3 regions of the Saccharophagus degradans 2-40 genome follow, and region 2 is predicted to be linked to each of the others. Evidence: predicted binding sites of a transcription regulator. Region 2 holds the regulator's gene; each other region holds the start of a gene.

Region 1 (6,169 bases), 1.1 Mb from region 2:
TACTTTGTCCCCCGCTTGATGGCCAAAGGTATCGTTAATTTTTTTAAAGTGATCTAAATCGCACACGGCCAGTGTTAAAGGGTGGCCATAGCGCTTAAACCTGTGCAGCTCGTGAAAGGCGCGTTCGTTATAGGCTTCGCGATTGGGCAGGCTTGTTAGGGGGTCGTGGGTGGCTTTATAGCGCTGCTCTTCCAATTGCGCGCGGGATTTTTCCGATTCCTCTTCTACTGTTTTCACCCTATCCATGAGCGCCTTAAGCTGGGCCGACAAACTTTGACTGGGCGCCGGCTGCGCCTGCTTAAAGGTGGAAAGCGCATTTTGAATAGTACGAATATGGTCGCTAACCGTCGATTGCAGATCTGGCAGGCTATTGGATTTCGCAACATCCGCCTGCAGCTGCTTAACAGATTTGCTCACGCTCGCCGTAAGCGCTTCGGCCGCACCACCGCGCTGTTGCTCTGCATCTTCTGCTACACCCAGCGCCTCGCTTATAGATACCAGCTCGCGGTTTATATTCAGCAAGTATTCGCTAAACGCTTTATCTGCCGCCAAGTAGCGCGCCATTAATATATCGCGAATATCTTCTAGGGTTACGGCCAGCGCAAACCAATCCATACCCCGGTCTATACGGTCGCGCACAATCTCGACTTTTCTGCGCACCATATCGTTGGGCTCGATACTGGTAACTAATGCCTTTAGTGTGGCGTTAATGCGCTGGGCTACTTTGGGGTAGGAATCTTCTGCGGCGGGATCATCGACTTGCGTAATGGGCGGGGTCTTTGTTACCGACTCTTTCGGCCCCAAATCACGTTCGACTGGCGCTTCGACAGGCTCGGCTGAGGTGCGGCTGGGCTTGGCTGGCGCGTTATCTTCTAGGGTTTTGCCACCCTTAATACGCTGCCACAACCCCTTATTTGGGTTGGCTGCCGCTGCTAGAGCCCGCTTTTGCAATGCACTTAGTTCGTTTACCGCTTCGCCAAATGCACGATAACTGGTTAACTGCGATTTTAGGCCCTTTTTGTACAGCGACAACTGGCTGCGCAAATCGGCGGGCACACTTAATTCCATTAAGTTATCCACAGCCGACTTAAACCAATCTAGCACCCGCTGTAACTCTTGCTCGCGCTCGCGATCAAACTCACCCACTGCCCGCTGCACTCGCTCCATCTGCTCAAACACATCTGCACCACTGCCGCCGCGCATTTTGTTTTGCAGCGCAATAAGGGATGCGTCTAATTTGGACTCCTGCCCCTTAGCAGCCACACTTAAGTGCACAATGGTTTTACGCAACAAGTCTAATTGCAGTGCGTGTTTGCGCTCGAGCTTTTCCTGCTCGTCTAAAGCGGCGAGGTATTTTTCTTTGTACCCGCTTATTCCAGTCATGCTTGTAATCCAACAAAGAGAAGCTTTTGCACCGCAAGCCTTACTTTGAACAGGCGGGTGGAAAAGTAAAAAGAGTTGTTATGAGTATAGAGCAGAAATTACAGCTGGGGAGGATGCGCGCCAAACAGAAGAGGCTAAGAAAGGGCCGAGCAAAGAGAATCGCCGAAGTGAATACTCACATCGGCGATAGAGGAGGTATTACAGCTTACCGTGGTGAATTTGGTTGGTAAGGAAATTAGCAACTTTTAACATGTCGGACTGAGACTCTACACCGCTAAAACGGGTAGAAATACGGAAGCGGCCGTCTACCACAATTTCTGGGGTTGCAGATATCATCATGCTACGAGCGCGTGCATTAGCCTGATTCACTTGGCTACTTACGGTAAACGAATTATAGGTTTCGTTGAATTTGGCTTCATCTACACCGGCGGCAACAAACAACTTGGCAATATCTGCCTGAGAACTTAATGGTTTGCGCTCGCGGTGAATAGCATTAAATGCCGCTGCACTAATTGTGTCTTGTACGCTTAACGCAATGGCTGCGAAGTGCATGCGCGCATGGGGCTCCATGCTGGCATTCCATATGGCTGGCGACTTAACCAACTGAACATAGTCGGGTAGGGTTTTCTTCCAAGCATTTACAATAGGCTCGAAGTTAAAGCAGTGGCCACAGCTGTATGCAAACACTTCTGTTACTTCAATTTTACCTGGGGTAATTGTGCGTACTGGCTGCTTGAGTACTTCGTAATGCGTGCCTTCTTGGAACATAGTAGCGGGTAACGCCTGCGACTCAACTTGCTTTTTAACGTCTTTCGCTACTTCTTTGGTTTCTTCTACTGCAGCTTGTGCTTTTTCGGCAGCCATATCTGCAGCGGCTGTAACATCATCTTTTATTTCTTTAGCCGTTGCTTTTACTTCTTGCTTAGCCGTTTGCGCGGCTTCGCTAGTTTGTTCAGCAACCTGCGCCGCTTCACTTGGTTTAGATGGCGCCTGCTCTTTGGCTGCATCACTGGTTTTAGCACTCTCACCACAAGCGGCAAGTGCCAACGTTAATCCCAATATAAGGGCAAGACGTTGCATGATTCTCTCCTAAAGTTTTAGTTAACTCGTTTTATGTTTTAAGGGAATGTGATTAGAGGTGAAGAATACACCAGAGTTGCATCGCAATCTGCTTAACGGCGCATTTTACGGATGAAAAGCTGCCTTCTCTACCCTGTCAGCTACCCCGCTTCCACCCTTGCCTCACAATTTGCGAAGGCAGATACAAAAACACCCGCAGTTAGCGGGTGTTTTTTATTCAACTAAACTAGCACGAGCCTAGTGTAAGCCAGAAATATAATTGGCTACGGCTTCTAGTTCGGCATCGCTTAAGTGCTTAGCTACGCCGCGCATAATTTGTGCGTCGCCATCGGTAGTGCGGTTACCCGCGCGGAAGTCGCGCAATTGCTTAGCAATATAGTCTGCGTGTTGGCCACCTAAACGCGGGAAGCCAGCAGGCTCGTTGCCTTTACCGGTTGGCGAGTGACAACCGCTACATGCAGGTACTGCGGTTTCTAGGTTGCCGGCGCGGTAGATCTGCTCGCCTAATTTAAGCGCGTCTACTTTTTGACCAGAGTTTAACTGTACTTCTGCTTTTTTAGCACCGCTTAACTGCATAGGCTTGCTATCGAAGAATGCCGCCAAATTAGCTAAGTCTTGATCAGACATTTTATCTAACAGGCCTGTCATTTCAGGAATGCTGCGGCTCGCGGCTTTTGGGTTGGCGCCGTTTGCGTTGCGAATAGCTTTAAGCTGATCCACTAAATATTTTTCGCCCAAACCGGCAAGCTTAGGAAACATTGGCGAAGGACTATTGCCGTCGCTGCCGTGACACGCGGAACAGCTAGCAGCTAACTTTTCGCCTTCAGCTGCATTGCCTTCGGCCATTGCGCCTTGGGCTAGACCGCCAAGGCCCAACACGACAAATGCGACTTTTAAAGTGTCTTTAAACAGATTGTTCATTTGCTCTTCCGTTTTTTACGTCATTATGATTTTTAGTTGCTGTGCGCAAGCTAGTATAGCTAAAGCACCACATTAACGTTTCATCTGCGGGTTGTGGTCGGAAACCTGTATAATAGCCAGCTCTCTGCCGGAGACCCGCCCAACCGCGCGAGCACCACCTAATGCTTGGTGTATTTTTATCGAGTTTTTACCACTTTTGGTAATTAAATATCGATATTTAAGTGCCAAGCACCCCTTGCGAGTGGGCAATTATATACACAAGCTCCGGCTATCACATCATTAATAGGCAAAGTTTACCCACAATGGCCAAAATCCACTTTCGCACTGCCCAATTTTTAATCAGCGCCCCCAGTATTCGCCAATGCCCTACCGAAGAAGGTACAGAAGTGGCCTTTGCAGGACGCTCCAATGCGGGTAAATCCAGCGCCATAAACACCCTTACCGGCAACGGTAAACTCGCCCGCACCAGTAAAACCCCCGGTCGCACCCAGTTAATTAACTTTTTTAACTTCCCTGCGGCGCCCGATCAACGCATTGTAGACTTACCCGGCTACGGCTACGCCAAAGTGCCAATGGCTGTGAAGAAAAAATGGCAGGCCGACCTTTCGGAGTATTTGCAGCAGCGCGATGCACTGCGCGGCTTGGTAATAGTGATGGATATTCGCCACCCTCTGCAGGACTTTGACACAATGATGATCAACTGGGCAGTTGAAGGTGAAATGCCCGTACACCTATTGCTTACCAAAGCCGATAAGCTAAAGCCTGGGGCCGCTAAAAGCACCCTACTTGCGGTACAAAAACATATGCGCGATGCACAGGTAGACGATTTGGTAAGCGCACAAATGTTCTCTGCACTTAAGAAGCAGGGCATAAATCAGTTAGAAGACGTATTAAACGGCTGGCTGTTGCCGCAGCACGATGAGCCAGAAGCGGCGCAGGAATAAAACAAAAAACCAAAAAAGCCCCGATGGCCTTGGGGTACACCATCGGGGTCAATGCCTAGGCTTCTAGATAGAAACCTAGGTAGGGCAATATGTTGGACACCCCACTATCTGAATCTATCCTGCCTTTTTAACTTTTTGCTTGTTGGGTCACATTCGCTGTCGCACGGCGCGTTGGTTGTGCCTGTTTACCCAAATTGCAGACAAAAAAAACCCCGGTGCGATGGGGACGCATCCGGGGAGATTGCTATTGCTTGGGGAAGCATACTCTGTCAGCAATTAATATTAGGAGGAAAACCTATGAATAACTCGCTCGTATACTGAGACTGTGGCCAACAGGGTAAGTTCAAATAAAATGTGTTTTTTTCGAAGTAAAAGTAAAGAAATGTAAATCTGGCATACAAAACCTCATAACTCACACCGAACCATCGTAAAACGCTCAGATAATGCGTACATAATCCATACTTTACTCTGAATCACTGACGAAAGATCTTACACCAAAGCATTAAAGTAGCGCATACGTAAACCTAACTCATTGATTTAATTAGAATTAATGAATCTGGCACCAAAAATGCTAACTACGTCACAGTTGTTTAATAAAAAACCAAAAGGAAAACTGAGTAATGCTTAACAAATTCACTAAAACTGTCGCCGCTTCAGCTCTACTAGGTCTTTCAATCACAGCTAATGCAGGATTGTTTGAGTTCTCGTATCTTTTTCAAGACGGGTCTTCTGTAACGGGCTCATTAACAGGCGATGCCAATGGCTTATACATTGAGAATGTAGATAATGTATCGGTTCAATTTAATGGCGTAGAGCTAAGCACGCAACTTTGGGATGTTGCATTTGTGCCAAGCGGAACAGGTGTAAATGGTGACTGGTGGGACAACCGCATAGATGGCATAGTTTCTTTTGACGCCAGCCTAAACAATTTCTTGTTTATTAATTCCGACTATCCAACAGATTATAATTTCTCTGCCTACTTTTATATGATTAACGACAATGGCTATAACAATGCTGTTGTGTACAACACTTCTAACTCAGCATCTGACGGTCCAATCAATAGCAATGCATGGTCTATTGCAGAAGTGAGCGTTCCAGAGCCTGGCACACTTGGCCTATTGGGCTTGGGGTTACTCGGTGTAGTCGCTTCACGTCGTAAACTGAACAAAGCGTAATAGTCTTTTTTGGTTTAGCCATATAAAAAGGCGGGTTAGCACTTGGTGCAGCCCGCCTTTTTACGTCAAATTACACTAGCAGAACAAGCTAGTGCGCCTCATCCCAGTTCATCCCCACACCGGCTTCAACCAATAGCGGTACATCTAACTTAAGCGCTGCCGACATAATATCGCACAGGGTGGCGGTTACTGGCTCTATTTGGTCTTCGGCAACCTCTAGCACCAATTCATCGTGTACCTGCATTATCATTTTCGCGTCTACTTTTAGGGTAGATAGCCACTTATCGACGTCAATCATCGCTTTTTTGATGATATCTGCCGCAGACCCTTGCATGGGCGCGTTGATTGCGGTGCGCTCTGCCGCCTGCCTGCGCATACCGTTACTGGCGTTAATTTCTGGCAAATACAACCTGCGGCCCATTAACGTTTCTACGTAGCCATGCTCCTTCGCGAATACACGAATATCTTCCATATAGCGTGCAACACCAGGGTAGCGATCGAAATAGGTATCTATGTAGCGCTGGGCATCATTGCGACCAATGTGCAGCTGGCGCGCCAAGCCAAACGCCGACATGCCGTATATAAGCCCAAAGTTAATGGCTTTGGCGCTGCGGCGCTGCTCTGGGGTAACGCTCTCTACACTGGTGCCAAATACTTCGGCGGCAG
Region 2 (6,169 bases):
ACAACTTCACCGGTAACTTCTTTGTCGACTAAATCCCACAGCACTTTACGTGAGTGTGGTGGCGAAGAGGCGATAATGCGAGCTATCTCAACCGGTTTTAAGGCATTAAGTAGCTGACGCACCTGCCGAAAGGTACCGCTTTCTAATAGACTTTGAACCTTGCTTAAGCGTGCTTGCATTTGGTTCTTTAAGTCTTCGGATGCCGATTGCTGCATATTTTCTTGTCTCTTTTCCCCGGCCGCGTCAGCACGCAGGGGGACATACTACTTGTAGGTGTTGGTGGTTCTTGCGCAAGCGCTCCGCTCGCTAATAGCGGCGGTACTTGCGATATCGGCGCGGGTAGAGCGGTGAGTGTTATTCCGGCTCGTCGAAGCGGTTGTTAATTAACTCTAGAAGGGCATCCATTGCTTCTTCTTCGTCTGAGCCTTCAGTTGTGATAGCTATTTGGCTACCAATTCCCGCGGCCAGAAGCATCAGCGACATAATACTTTTGCCATCGATACTTTTCTCGCCTAGTTTAACCGTTATTTTGCATTGAAAACGAGTGGCTAAATTGGCGAACTTGGATGCGGCCCGTGCGTGCAGGCCTAACTTGTTAATGATTTCTGTTTCGCGATACTGCATAGGGTCTTAAGCGCCTGGTTTTTGTTCTAGTTGGCGGTGCCGTGTTTGTACATTAGCATAACCTTTCTTTAGCTCAGCCGCTAATCGTTCAGCTAAATATACCGACCGGTGCATGCCACCGGTGCAGCCAATGGCAACAGTTAGGTAACTGCGGTTATTGGCCTGAAACGACGGTGCCCACTTTTGAACGAATGCGCAAATATCATCAAACATGTCATCCACTTCCTGTTGTGAATTCAGAAACTCGATAACCCCCGCCTCTAAACCTGATTGAGAGCGCAATTCGGGGCTCCAGTAGGGGTTGGGTAAGCAGCGCACATCGAAAATAAAGTCGGCATCAACCGGCACGCCGTATTTAAAGCCAAACGACTTGAACATAATGGCCATGCCTTTGCTTTCTTCCCCTACCACCAAGCGCTTAATGGTGCTGCGCAATTCGTGCAAGGACATATGGCTAGTATCAACGGTAATGTCTGCAGCCGCCGCCACCGGTTCTAAAATTACTTTTTCTTTTGCAATGGCTTCGTTTAGACCAGTGTTTTGGTCTGAAAGGGGGTGCTTGCGTCGAGTTTCGCTGAAGCGTTTAAGTAGCACTTCGCGCGAGGTATCTAAGTACACAACCAGGCACTCCGCATTGGCGGGCAAGTTGTCTTTAATAAGAGATTCGATTTGGCTTAAATCGCTGTTTAGGTTGCGCGCATCTATGCCAATTGCAAATTTGTGTTTACTGGCATGGGGTGCATCACCAATTTGCTCTATTAGCGCGGGTAGAAGTTTTACGGGTAAGTTGTCAATACAGGTAAAGCCTTCATCCTCGAGCAAGTGCAGCGCGGAGGTTTTGCCTGAACCGGATCGTCCACTGATAACTAACAATCGCATAGCTGTGACCTTTGTATCCCAGTGTGTGAGTGGAGTATTGACGAATACCTTTACATTTACACTACCAATAAAGGGTAGCAGTAAATTTGTGTAAGGAGAGTCAAAACGGTGCGTTTGCGCAGCGTATATACCGTGAGTATAGATGGTTTATCTTAGCAGGCCGACACAGCCGCGTTAAACAATTGCGCGTCGGAAGTGGCGTTGCGTAAACCCTTAACAAATTCTGGTTTTTGCAGTTTCTCTGCAAGGCTAGCCAAGGTGGCTAAGTGTTCGCTGTTGGCGTCTTCTGGTACTACCATTGCGAATATTACATCTACCGGTTTGTTGTCGATCGAATCAAAGTCGACGGGTTCTTCAAGGGTGATGCAAGCGCAAAAAGTTTCGCCGCCAGTTGCAAAGCGGCAGTGGGGGATAGCTATACCATCGCCTATGCCGGTAGAGCCTAAGCGCTCTCGCCCAATGAGGCTTTGGAACAGGCTGTCTTCGCTCAAGTCTTCTACAGAGTGAGAGAAAATTTGTGCAAGCTGTTCGAGCACACGTTTTTTGCTGCCACCAACTATTTTCGAGCGGGTGCAATCTAAGGTTAGGATAGTTTCAACTAGCATACTTCTGTCTAGAATCGTTGGGGCAAGTAGGTCACTCAGTGCTTGCGCACCGGGCCTGGCCAGGCTTTTGTTTGCAGATTTAAGGCGACTAGGTCGCTCGGCGCGAATTGTAACAGCATTCCCCCTGCCACGTGCAGTGTAAAGGGCGGAGGAATGCTAAAAAAACACTTAAACCAAGCGTTTTCTTTCGTTTGATGGTGGGATATTAAGGGACTCGCGATATTTGGCTATGGTGCGGCGCGCTACCTTAATACCTTGCTCGGCTAAGATGTCGGTTATTTTGGAGTCGCTAAGCGGTTTGCGTGCATTTTCTGCGGCTACCAGCTTTTTGATTATTGCGCGAATGGCAGTGGAAGAGCACTCACCGCCGGAATCCGTTGCAACATGGCTAGAAAAAAAGTACTTCAACTCAAAAATACCTTGCGGAGTGTGCATGTATTTTTGCGTGGTAACACGTGAAATGGTTGATTCGTGCATCTCGACGGTTTCTGCTACATCGTGCAGTACCATTGGGCGCATGGCTTCAGGGCCCTGGTCTAAGAAGCCCTGCTGTTTTTCGACTATACAGGTGGCAACCTTTAAAAGTGTTTCGTTGCGGCTCTGCAGGCTTTTTAGAAACCAGCGCGCCTCTTGCAGGTTATCGCGTAAAAAGGTGTTGTCGGCGCTGGTATCGGCGCGTTTTACCAAGGATGCATAACCCGAGTTAATACGCAGCTTAGGGGCGATTTCAGGGTTGAGTCGCACAGTCCAGCGGTCGTTTTCTTTAGATACAAAAACGTCGGGAATCACATATTCGGTCGAGTCGCTGCCGATGGATTCGCCTGGCCGCGGGTTGAGCCCTTGAATAACGGCAATGGCTGCCTGTAAGTCTTGCTCTTTTACTTTCAGCTTACGCATAAGCTGTTTGAAATCGCGCGCGGCCAGTACATCTAAGTACTGATCAACAATATTCTTGGCTAGTTTTAGCTCGGGGCTGGTTTGATCCAGTTCAAACTGGTTAAGTTGAATAAGCAGACATTCGCGCACGTTTTGACTGGCAACACCGGGTGGGTCAAATTGTTGTACACGGTGCAGTACGGCGAGTACTTCGTCGAGCTCTAGCTCTTCGTCGTGGGCTGCAAGCCCCGAAAATATTTCTTCAGCTGTTTGGCAAAGCATGCCGCTGGGTTCAACGGCATCAATAATGGCCTCTGCGATCTCTTTATCGCGGTCAGACATTGGCGTGAGGTTGAGCTGCCAGCTGAGGTGATCCTGCAGGGATTCGGAATTGCCGCGGCGAGATTCGTAATCGGGGTCGTCTTCATCGTTGCGGGCTAAGCCGGTAGCAGGGCCTGAGGTTTGGTAGATGTCATCCCAGTTGGTGTCTACGGCCAAGTCTTTTGGAATGTCGTCATTCCATTCCAGCTCACCGCTGTTGTCGGTGGTTTCGTAGCTGTCTTCTACTTTTTCCGCTGCGGGTTTTTCTTCTGTCGTGCTCGCAGTTTTCGCTTCAGCGTTATCGTCGCTGCTGGCCTCTACGTCGCCGCCATCAAAGTCATCTTCAGAGGCTTCCAGCATAGGGTTGCTGTCTAGCGCTTCTTGAATTTCGTGTTGCAGGTCAAGGGTCGACAATTGTAGAAGGCGAATGGCCTGCTGCAATTGCGGGGTCATGGTAAGTTGTTGACCAAGCTTTAGCTGTAGGGATTGCTTCATATAATCTGGCCGAACACGGCGGTTAATCGGGCTGGGTGAAAATTAACGTTAACCTAAGTTTAGCCGTCAGCAGGACTACAAGCAATGATTTTCCCTGATTTTATAAGCAAGGTTTATGCCGTTAGGTGATAAGCGAGGGGATTTGTTGCACGAGAGCGAGACGCCCGAGATACGAGCGTTGATTCTAAGAGTGTAGCTCATTGCGGTAAAGAGCTAGAGGGTAAAATGTTGCCCCAAATAAACTTCGCGTACTTTTTTGTTATTAAGTACGGTGGCCGCATCGCCTTCGGCAATAATGTGGCCTTCCGATACTATATAGGCTTTTTCACATATATCCAGCGTTTCGCGCACATTGTGGTCGGTAATAAGTACGCCAATACCGCGTGCTTTAAGGTGGCGGATAATATCTTTGATGTCGCTCACCGATATGGGGTCTACCCCTGCAAAGGGTTCGTCTAGCAGAATAAATGCTGGGTCTGTGGCCAGTGCGCGCGCTATTTCTACACGACGGCGTTCGCCGCCAGAAAGCGCCATGCCCAAGCTGTTTTTAATATGGTTGATATGAAATTCACCTAGCAGGCGCTCGAGCTGTTCGAGGCGCTGTTTGCGATTAAGGTCGCTGCGTGTCTCTAAAATGGCGAGAATATTTTCGCTTACAGTTAGCTTGCGAAACACAGAGGCTTCCTGCGGCAGGTAGCCTAGTCCAGCGCGTGCACGACCATGCATCGGCAGGCGGCTCACATCTTTGCCGTTAATATGTACGCTGCCTTTATCGGCTTGCACAATGCCTGCAATCATGTAGAAACAGGTGGTTTTACCTGCGCCGTTTGGGCCTAGCAGCCCCACAACTTGGCCGTCCTCCACGCTCATGGATACATCTATAACGACTTTGCGGCCTTTGTAGCTTTTGGCTAAGTGGAGTGCTTCTAACTTTGGCATAGTTGCTGGTGCGCTTATTCTTGGTTGCTGAGGGTTTTGGCTGGAATAACAAGGCGAACGCGTCGTTTCTCGCCTTCTTCTATGTCGCTACCGGCTTTTACGAGGGATTTTTTCACGTCGTAGTCAATGCGGTTGCCGCTTAGGCTGGTGCCGCCATCTTGCACCAGTGAGGCGTTGTTTAGCAGGGTTAGGGTTTCCTGCTCGATATGATATTCAAGGCGTTTGGCGCGCGCTTGTACGGGTTCTTGGTTGGCGCGGGGCACTTGGCTGTAATGAGCCGGTTCCCCGGTGGCGATAACGTGAGTGAGTTTGTTTTTGTTGTAATGCAAAATCACTTTGTCTGCGGTTATCCGCATGCTGCCCTGCTCAATAATTACGTTGCCGTAAAGCGTGGTGGTGCCGCTTTTATCGTCTAGTTCGAGCTTGTCTGCATCTGTGCTAAGCGGTTGCGAGCGGTCACTAGGCAGCGCCTGTGCTGGGTTGGCAGCAAGTGCGGCAAGCAGCCCTGCGCGTAAACATAGCTGCGCTATACGGCTTAATTTAGATTGGGTCATGCGTGCCTCTTACTTTACCTAGCAGGGTGATTTTGCGTTCTGCGAGGTCGGCAACCATGCCGACTCCTGTCATTTCTCCCCTTGGGGAGTTGATTTTAACAGTCTCTTCAGTCTGTGCGACTTTTTCGTGCGGCAATATTAATAATTTATTTGTCGTTAGTTGGGTGTAGGTGCCGCTTTCATTCTTTTGTCGTATTACAACGTCTTCCCACAGCTCTATAGATTGACCGTCGCCAAGCAGCTTGCCTTTTTTAGCTTCTACTCGCCACGGTTGCTCGCCCTGAAAGATTGTAAGCACTGGTAGGTCGATAAGAGTGTACACGCGATTTTCGTCTTCGGGCGCTTGATCTTCCGTAAGCTGGTAGTGCTCTAGGCGCGAGGCCACAAACTCGTAATCGAGCGTGCCGTCGTTGGCGAAGTGCCGCGTAGAGGCGTGGTGAGCAATGGCATAAGGGTATATTTTGGCTGCTTTTTTATCTTGCCCGCTACCCAAAAGCTGTTCTGGTGAGTCGCCATAAAACAGCAGCCCAATAACAAGGGTGACAACAAAGGCAATGTAGAGGCCGTTTTTTAACATGAGCTGTCTGCGTATTTAAGTGAAGCTACCATAGCGCTTAGGCATAGCTTAGGTATAGCTTAGGGCTAAAGGTATTGGCTAAGGGTTTGGTCAAAAGTGTTTTGGGCGCGCATAATAAAATCACAGGCATCGCGCACGGCACCATCGCCGCCGCGGCGTTCACTGCGCCAGTGGGCGCGCTCTGCAACGGCGCTAACTGCATTGTTGACGGTTAGTGCAAGGCCTACCTTGGTCATTACCAGTAGGTCTGGGTAGTCGTCACCCATATAGGCAATATGCTCTAATTCGCAGGGAAACTC
Region 3 (6,169 bases), 1.8 Mb from region 2:
TATTTCACCTAAGTAACTTCATTGCTGTGCGTATTTAAAATGGGTAACGGAGTTAAACAGATATTTGCGCGGCGGTGGCATGTGTTTTACGGCCTCCTTATTCGCGCATGCCGAATTAAACCTGTTCGGTTAAGCTTGGTGTGGTTAAGTATTTATTGTGTAGGCCAGCTTAGCTTAATCGTTTTGTGTACGCTGTTGCCTTTACCGGAACGCAACGATAAACACGATTTTGCCAAGGTAGTGGTAGATAGTCGCGGCGAACCGCTGCGAGTCTTTGCCGATTCAAACGGCGTGTGGCGTTATCAAGTAGCGCTTGATGATGTTTCGCCTTTATATATAGAGGCGCTGCTTACCTACGAAGACCGTTGGTTTTACTGGCACCGCGGCGTTAACCCTTTTGCATTGTTACGCGGTGCAGGCCAGTGGTTAATAAATGGCAGGCTTATTAGTGGTGGTTCTACACTTTCGATGCAAGTTGCGCGCATACTAGAGCCACACCCGCGCACATTCGTTGGCAAAGCGCGGCAAATGTTTCGCGCTATTCAATTAGAGCGCACTTATAGCAAACAGCAAATTCTTACCCTCTATTTAAACTATGCGCCATTTGGCGGGCCAGTAGAAGGTGTGCAGGCGGCAAGCTATATTTATTTTGGCAAGCCAGCAAAACAACTTACCCATGCCGAGGCGGCGCTGCTGGCGGTGCTGCCGCAGGCTCCTTCGCGCCTGCGGCCAGATCGCTATGCGCAGCGTGCCGAACAAGCGCGCAATAAAGTGTTGGCAAGAATGCAGCACTTTAATGTGTGGTCGCAGCAACAGGTAAACGAAGCCAAACAAGAACCTGTTATTGCCCGCCATATAAGCGCCCCAAAAACAGCACCGCTGTTAGCCCGCAGGTTAATTCAGCAGTATCCGCAGCAGCAGGTTATTCATTCAACGCTTGATAAAAATTTACAGCAAGCGCTAGAAACAATTGCGCAGGATTACGCGCTAACCTTACCGCAAAAAACATCTACCGCAATTTTGGTCTTAGATAATTACACTATGGCGGTGCGCGCTTATGTGGGCAGTGCTAATTTCGACGATTTAACACGCTATGGCCACGTGGATATGATTACCGCCAACCGCTCGCCTGGGTCCACGCTCAAACCATTTTTATACGGCATGGCAATAGACGAAGGATTAATTCACGAGCAATCGCTATTGCTAGATACGCCCACCGATTTTGCTGGTTATCGCCCAGAAAATTTTGCGCAGGATTTTTCCGGCCCAGTGTCTACGCGCCAAGCATTGCAGCGCAGTTTAAATGTGCCCGCCGTGCAAGTATTAGATGCCCTAGGGCCACAGGCCTTTTATGCGCGACTAGCCTCTGCCGGTTTAACATTAAAACTACCTGCAGAAGCCGCACCCAATCTATCGCTTATTCTCGGCGGCGCAGCGGCGAGTTTAGAAGATTTAACCGCAACCTTTGCCGCCATCGGTCGAGGTGGCGTAACCCGTGCGCCGGTGTATATACAAAACCAAACACCAGCACCAGAACGCACGCTGTTATCTGCCGCGAGTGCTTGGGTTGTGGGCGATATATTGCGCGGTGTTGCGTTAAATTCTGCCCACAGGCAAACCGTTATTGCCGCTAATACACCGCGCATAGCTTTTAAAACCGGCACCAGCTACGGCTACCGCGACTCTTGGGTATTAGCCGCGAGCGAACACTACACCATTGGCGTATGGGTAGGGCGCCCAGACGGCACACCCACTGCGCAAAATGTGGGTAGAGAAAACGCCGTGCCGCTTTTGCGCAAAACACTGGCATTATTTAGCGATGCCCAATTGGCACCACCGAAGCGCCCAGCGGGGTTAAGCCGCGAGTTAATATGCTGGCCATTGGGTGGATTAAAACAACTGCAGAGCGCGGCAGAGTGTTTGCGCGAAAAGTCTGCGTGGTTGTTGGATGGTGCAGCAGCGCCCACCTTGCGCGAACCGCTAATGGCGCAATGGTCGAGTTACAAACTAACGCTTGCGGTCAACGCCAAGGGGGAACAGGTGTTGCCACAATGCATGGCTAGCGCGCAGGCAGGGGCCACTCAAAACATAACCCTTGCGGTGTGGCCACGAGTACTCGAACCTTGGCTACCGCAAAAGTGGCGGCGCGCGCATTTATTACCTGCGCTGGCGGCAAACTGTAAACACGCCGTGCGCGATACCGGTCAGCAACTAGTGTTAGAAGGCATTAGTAATAACGCCGAGTACTACCCCGCGCCAGGCCAGTCGAACATTACTTTGCAGCCCAGCGTGCGTGGCGCTAGCGGTAAGGTGGAGTGGTTTGTTAACGGCGTATGGGTTGCGGCTACAGTAGGTAGCAGCCATTCGCTTGAGCTGGCTAAATTGGCAGTGGGTAAACACACGCTAAGTGTTATGGATGCCGCCGGGCGATTTGATGAAATTGTTTTTTATGTTGGGGGTTAATTTGGGGGGGGGCTGAAAACCCGTAAAGCAGAATCGATCCGGTCGATTCAATAATATACTGTGTCAAATTACACCTCCGCAGCTTTTTTTAGGCGTATACACACGTAAACAAAAAGTCTGTACGAGGTGTCGATGGTGAAAGCTGGGAGAGTTACGGCTGTCGCTTATCGCAACGCCCAAAGGATCTACACCATCGTATTCATTCACTAAAGTACATGCCTTAACCTGTTAAACGTATTTATATTTCCAAAGCGAATGGCGCTCATAAATCGTGACCATAAATCGTGACTGTCTGATTTTGTCCACAGCGAAGCGAACAGCGTTCTGTTTGATTGGATAGAAGCGTTGGTGGGGTGCGATTAGAGTAATAAATATAATAAATGAACCCTGCCGGCTTATAGTGTGAAGCATTCTATTTTTTTGATGCGCCTACAAGCCGGTTAATGTCAGTTATTCCAATCATTACAGGGTTTATTTTTTACTACACCAGACTTTGCATAATTTTCAAAAAGGCATACCCCACCTTACAAACCTTTCATGTAAAAACCACATAAAACGCTTGCTCCAGCTTTGCGTAAATGTTTATTTATTTAAAGATTGTTCTCTAAAGCACGCCGCACTAGGTCTGCACACTCGCTTATATTTTACTCTCGTAAATTACCGGCTGTTGGCATCACTATTGCTCGTACAGGGTAACTGCTTAATAAAGCAGCCAGTAAGAAAATAGCTATGAGTGAATGGGTGTGATTAATCCCCTCCCATCGCCAATAGCTTTTATTTTTCTTTTTATTTTTGATTTACTTTCAAAAGGAGCAAGACAATGAACAACGACCAATTAGAAGGTAACTGGAAGCAATTTAAAGGTAAACTTCAAGAGAAGTGGGGCAAGCTTACCGACGACGACTTAGATGTCACAAACGGTAATCGCGAGCAGCTTGAAGGTAAAATTCAAGAGCGCTACGGCAAATCTAAGGAAGAAGCAAAGAAGGAAGTGGACGCCTACATCGACAGTTTATAATGTGTAACCCACGGGCTTATGCAGCCATTAAAAATTAGGCGTCTACACAGGCCTGCCGTTTTCACCCAAGGCATTACCCTTTATTTGGTAAGCCTTGGGTGTTTCTCATAAATCGTGACCATAAATCGTGACTGTCTGATTTTGTCGCTTGAGCTGGCTAAATTGGAAATTACACCTCCGCAGCTTTTTTTAGGCGTATACACACGTAAACAAAAAGTCTGTACGAGGTGTCGATGGTGAAAGCTGGGAGAGTTACGGCTGTCGCTTATCGCAACGCCTAAAGGATCTACACCATCGTATTCATCCACTAAAGTACATGCCTTAACCTGTTAAACGTATTTATATTTCCAAAGCGAATGGCGCTCATAAATCGTGACTGTCTGATTTTGTCGCGGATTATGGGTATGGCTATGAATCGTTGGAGCAGGCCTTGTTAATCGCTGAAAAAAATACTGTTAATACTGTGCTCTGGAAGCAGAGTTTATCTGATGCTGGTGGTGCTGTGAGTCAACATACTGGTTTAGTCGGTTCTTATGTCTACGAGGAAGACGGCAGGTATTGCGTTGGAACCCATGTGAATACAACTGTTGCTGATTTTGGGAGTGCGCTTGATGAATTTGGAGCTGCTCACTCCAAGGCGCCTCCAACAGTTGTTGCGGCTGTTATCGTGTTGCGTGATCGAGGTTATACTCCTAAAGATCAAAAATATGAGTCCTTATTGAAGCAAAGTAAAACACCAAATGATGCTATAAACCCAAATGGTACAATTGTGGTTCGATATAGCGGGAGCGGAGCACCAAAATATAATGATCGAAAAGTGTATAAAAATAATTAGACGCTGGGTATGTTTTAATATAGCTGCTGTCTTATTTGTTGGATGCGACTTTAAGGAATATGATTCTTCTTTCGAGTCCCTTTTATCTGATAGTGTTAACTATCAAGGTGAATTTGTAGAGTTAATAGGGTGTTTATATAGGTTTGAAGAATTCGAAGGAGAGTTTGAGGTCGTACTCGATGATTGTGGTGCCGCACCCAGTTACCCATGGTTTTGGGTGGAATTTTCTAGCGAAGGGGATAGATTTAATTTTGATCCAGGGGATAGATATATTGTTAGTGGGCGCTTTAGATTTGCCCCAATTCAATATATGGATGAGGATGAGGCTAAATTGTATTTTTTAGAGATGGCGTCTTTTTCTAGAATCACGAAAGATTAGAGACACGAACAATTAGAGGAACAATTAGAGACAGGCATTAGTTAAGGAGTTCTGTACTATTGCCTGTTCCCACTTGTCGATTGTTTAAATTAAATCGTTATCGCGAATAAAATGTCCAATATTCTAAAAGAAAAACTCAAAGAAAAACTCAAGACACCCACGCATTAGCAGGTAGCTGCTCCCTCAACGCGTGCCTGTCCTGAGTTTTTGCTGATTAAGTAATGAATAAGTTTGGGATTTGATTCTATGGTAGAAAAACAAATTTACGATTTGGAATCGGAAGACCTTCGGAAGCATCCAGTATGGTATTTTCCAATGGATGATTCTGTTGAGGATGAGCTGTCAGTAAAACCTTGCGGTACAGATGAGATTTCAGCGGATTACCAGGTAATTATTAAGACTGTTTTTATTGACGGTGAGGGCAAAGAGTATTTGGGATATATATATTGGAGTGATCCCGATACTCTTGAAGACCTGAAGCCTGTTTTGTTTGTAAATGAAGAAGATTGCATTACTTTTTGGAATGGAATGATAAAGCCGTCATGGGATGACTATGATGCTGCTCTACAAGTGATGAAAGACCGTTTTCCTATAACATTCCGCTCAGATGCAATTGAAAATTTGCCATCTATATCTGGCGTATTAGATGGGCTTTATTTTATAAGTGATGACGACAGTATTCAGTATATATAAAAACAACAATTAGAGACAGGCATGAGTTAATAATAATCGAGACACCCACTCGAAGCCCGGCCAGTCCGGGCTTTTCTTTTTAGCCGCTGAGCTGCGCGAGCTGTTTGGCTTGGTGCTTTAAAATCATGCCATCGATCAGCGATTGTATGGTGCGTTGATCTTCGCTAGACATCTGGCTTACCGCTTCAAACACAAACAATTAGAGACAGGCATGAGTTAAGGGGGATATTAGCTACTGCCTGTTTTTTTATTGTTGTTATTTGATTTTTATCTTAGTTGGAAAGTGAAATGTCCAATATCCCTAAATACCGGCATTTTTAATCGCTTTCACAAATTTTAGGCGAGCGAAATTCTTGAATTGGGTATTTAGTTCTAACGCAGGGTTATACAAATAAACTTCTAGCTAAACTGATCCCCGGTGGCTTTTTATAACCAAGATTTTCGGCTGCTAACCGAATAGCATTCTCAGAACCTGCAAAAGTCGACACCCGTTTTTCAAATTGCGTAGTTAAAATTAACCACTCAGCAGGCGCTATACCTAGCCGTGTAAGAATAGGTGGTAGGTGCTGGCAAATGCTACCGCGTTTATCCGGCCGCACTGCACGCCCAGTCCAATCTACAAGTTCTAAATAATCGGCCAGTTTAAAGGGTAGGCCATCTGGCATGGGTTGGCGTGGGTTGCCCACAAAAGGGTAGAGGGTTTTGGGTTGGTTTTGGTTGGAGGCTATTTGGTCTACACGAAGCTTAATAGAAGTGTGTATGGAATTTTCTGACGTATCTG

Evidence for each region. Region 2 encodes sigma-54, which starts transcription at its own class of promoters, with help from an activator protein. Its sites were predicted from a motif close to TGGCACANNNNTTGCNNT; they were not measured.
Region 1: a site for sigma-54 is predicted at 4,886-4,903, ahead of SDE_RS00380 (PEP-CTERM sorting domain-containing protein). Genes of this name have one in related genera too.
Region 3: a site for sigma-54 is predicted at 3,132-3,149, ahead of SDE_RS03240 (CsbD family protein). Genes of this name have one in related genera too.

What each region holds. Positions count from the first base shown of each region.
Region 1 is NC_007912.1:94,348-100,516, reverse strand. Features, by position in the region: gene SDE_RS00400 (GGDEF domain-containing protein) at 1-1,383, opposite strand, end outside; gene SDE_RS21005 (DsbA family protein) at 1,582-2,463, opposite strand; gene SDE_RS00390 (c-type cytochrome) at 2,701-3,384, opposite strand; gene yihA (ribosome biogenesis GTP-binding protein YihA/YsxC) at 3,687-4,328, shown strand; gene SDE_RS00380 (PEP-CTERM sorting domain-containing protein) at 4,949-5,503, shown strand; gene polA (DNA polymerase I) at 5,592-6,169, opposite strand, start outside.
Region 2 is NC_007912.1:4,051,803-4,057,971, reverse strand. Features, by position in the region: gene mgtE (magnesium transporter) at 1-215, opposite strand, end outside; gene SDE_RS16660 (HPr family phosphocarrier protein) at 355-624, opposite strand; gene rapZ (RNase adapter RapZ) at 631-1,503, opposite strand; gene ptsN (PTS IIA-like nitrogen regulatory protein PtsN) at 1,656-2,108, opposite strand; gene SDE_RS16645 (RNA polymerase factor sigma-54) at 2,277-3,800, opposite strand; gene lptB (LPS export ABC transporter ATP-binding protein) at 4,014-4,739, opposite strand; gene lptA (lipopolysaccharide transport periplasmic protein LptA) at 4,754-5,293, opposite strand; gene lptC (LPS export ABC transporter periplasmic protein LptC) at 5,280-5,870, opposite strand; gene SDE_RS16625 (KdsC family phosphatase) at 5,936-6,169, opposite strand, start outside.
Region 3 is NC_007912.1:760,434-766,602, forward strand. Features, by position in the region: gene SDE_RS03230 (alpha-2-macroglobulin family protein) at 1-16, shown strand, start outside; gene pbpC (penicillin-binding protein 1C) at 82-2,463, shown strand; gene SDE_RS03240 (CsbD family protein) at 3,284-3,481, shown strand; gene SDE_RS03245 (hypothetical protein) at 3,912-4,316, shown strand; gene SDE_RS03250 (hypothetical protein) at 4,288-4,695, shown strand; gene SDE_RS03255 (hypothetical protein) at 4,942-5,388, shown strand; gene SDE_RS03260 (transposase) at 5,772-6,169, opposite strand, start outside.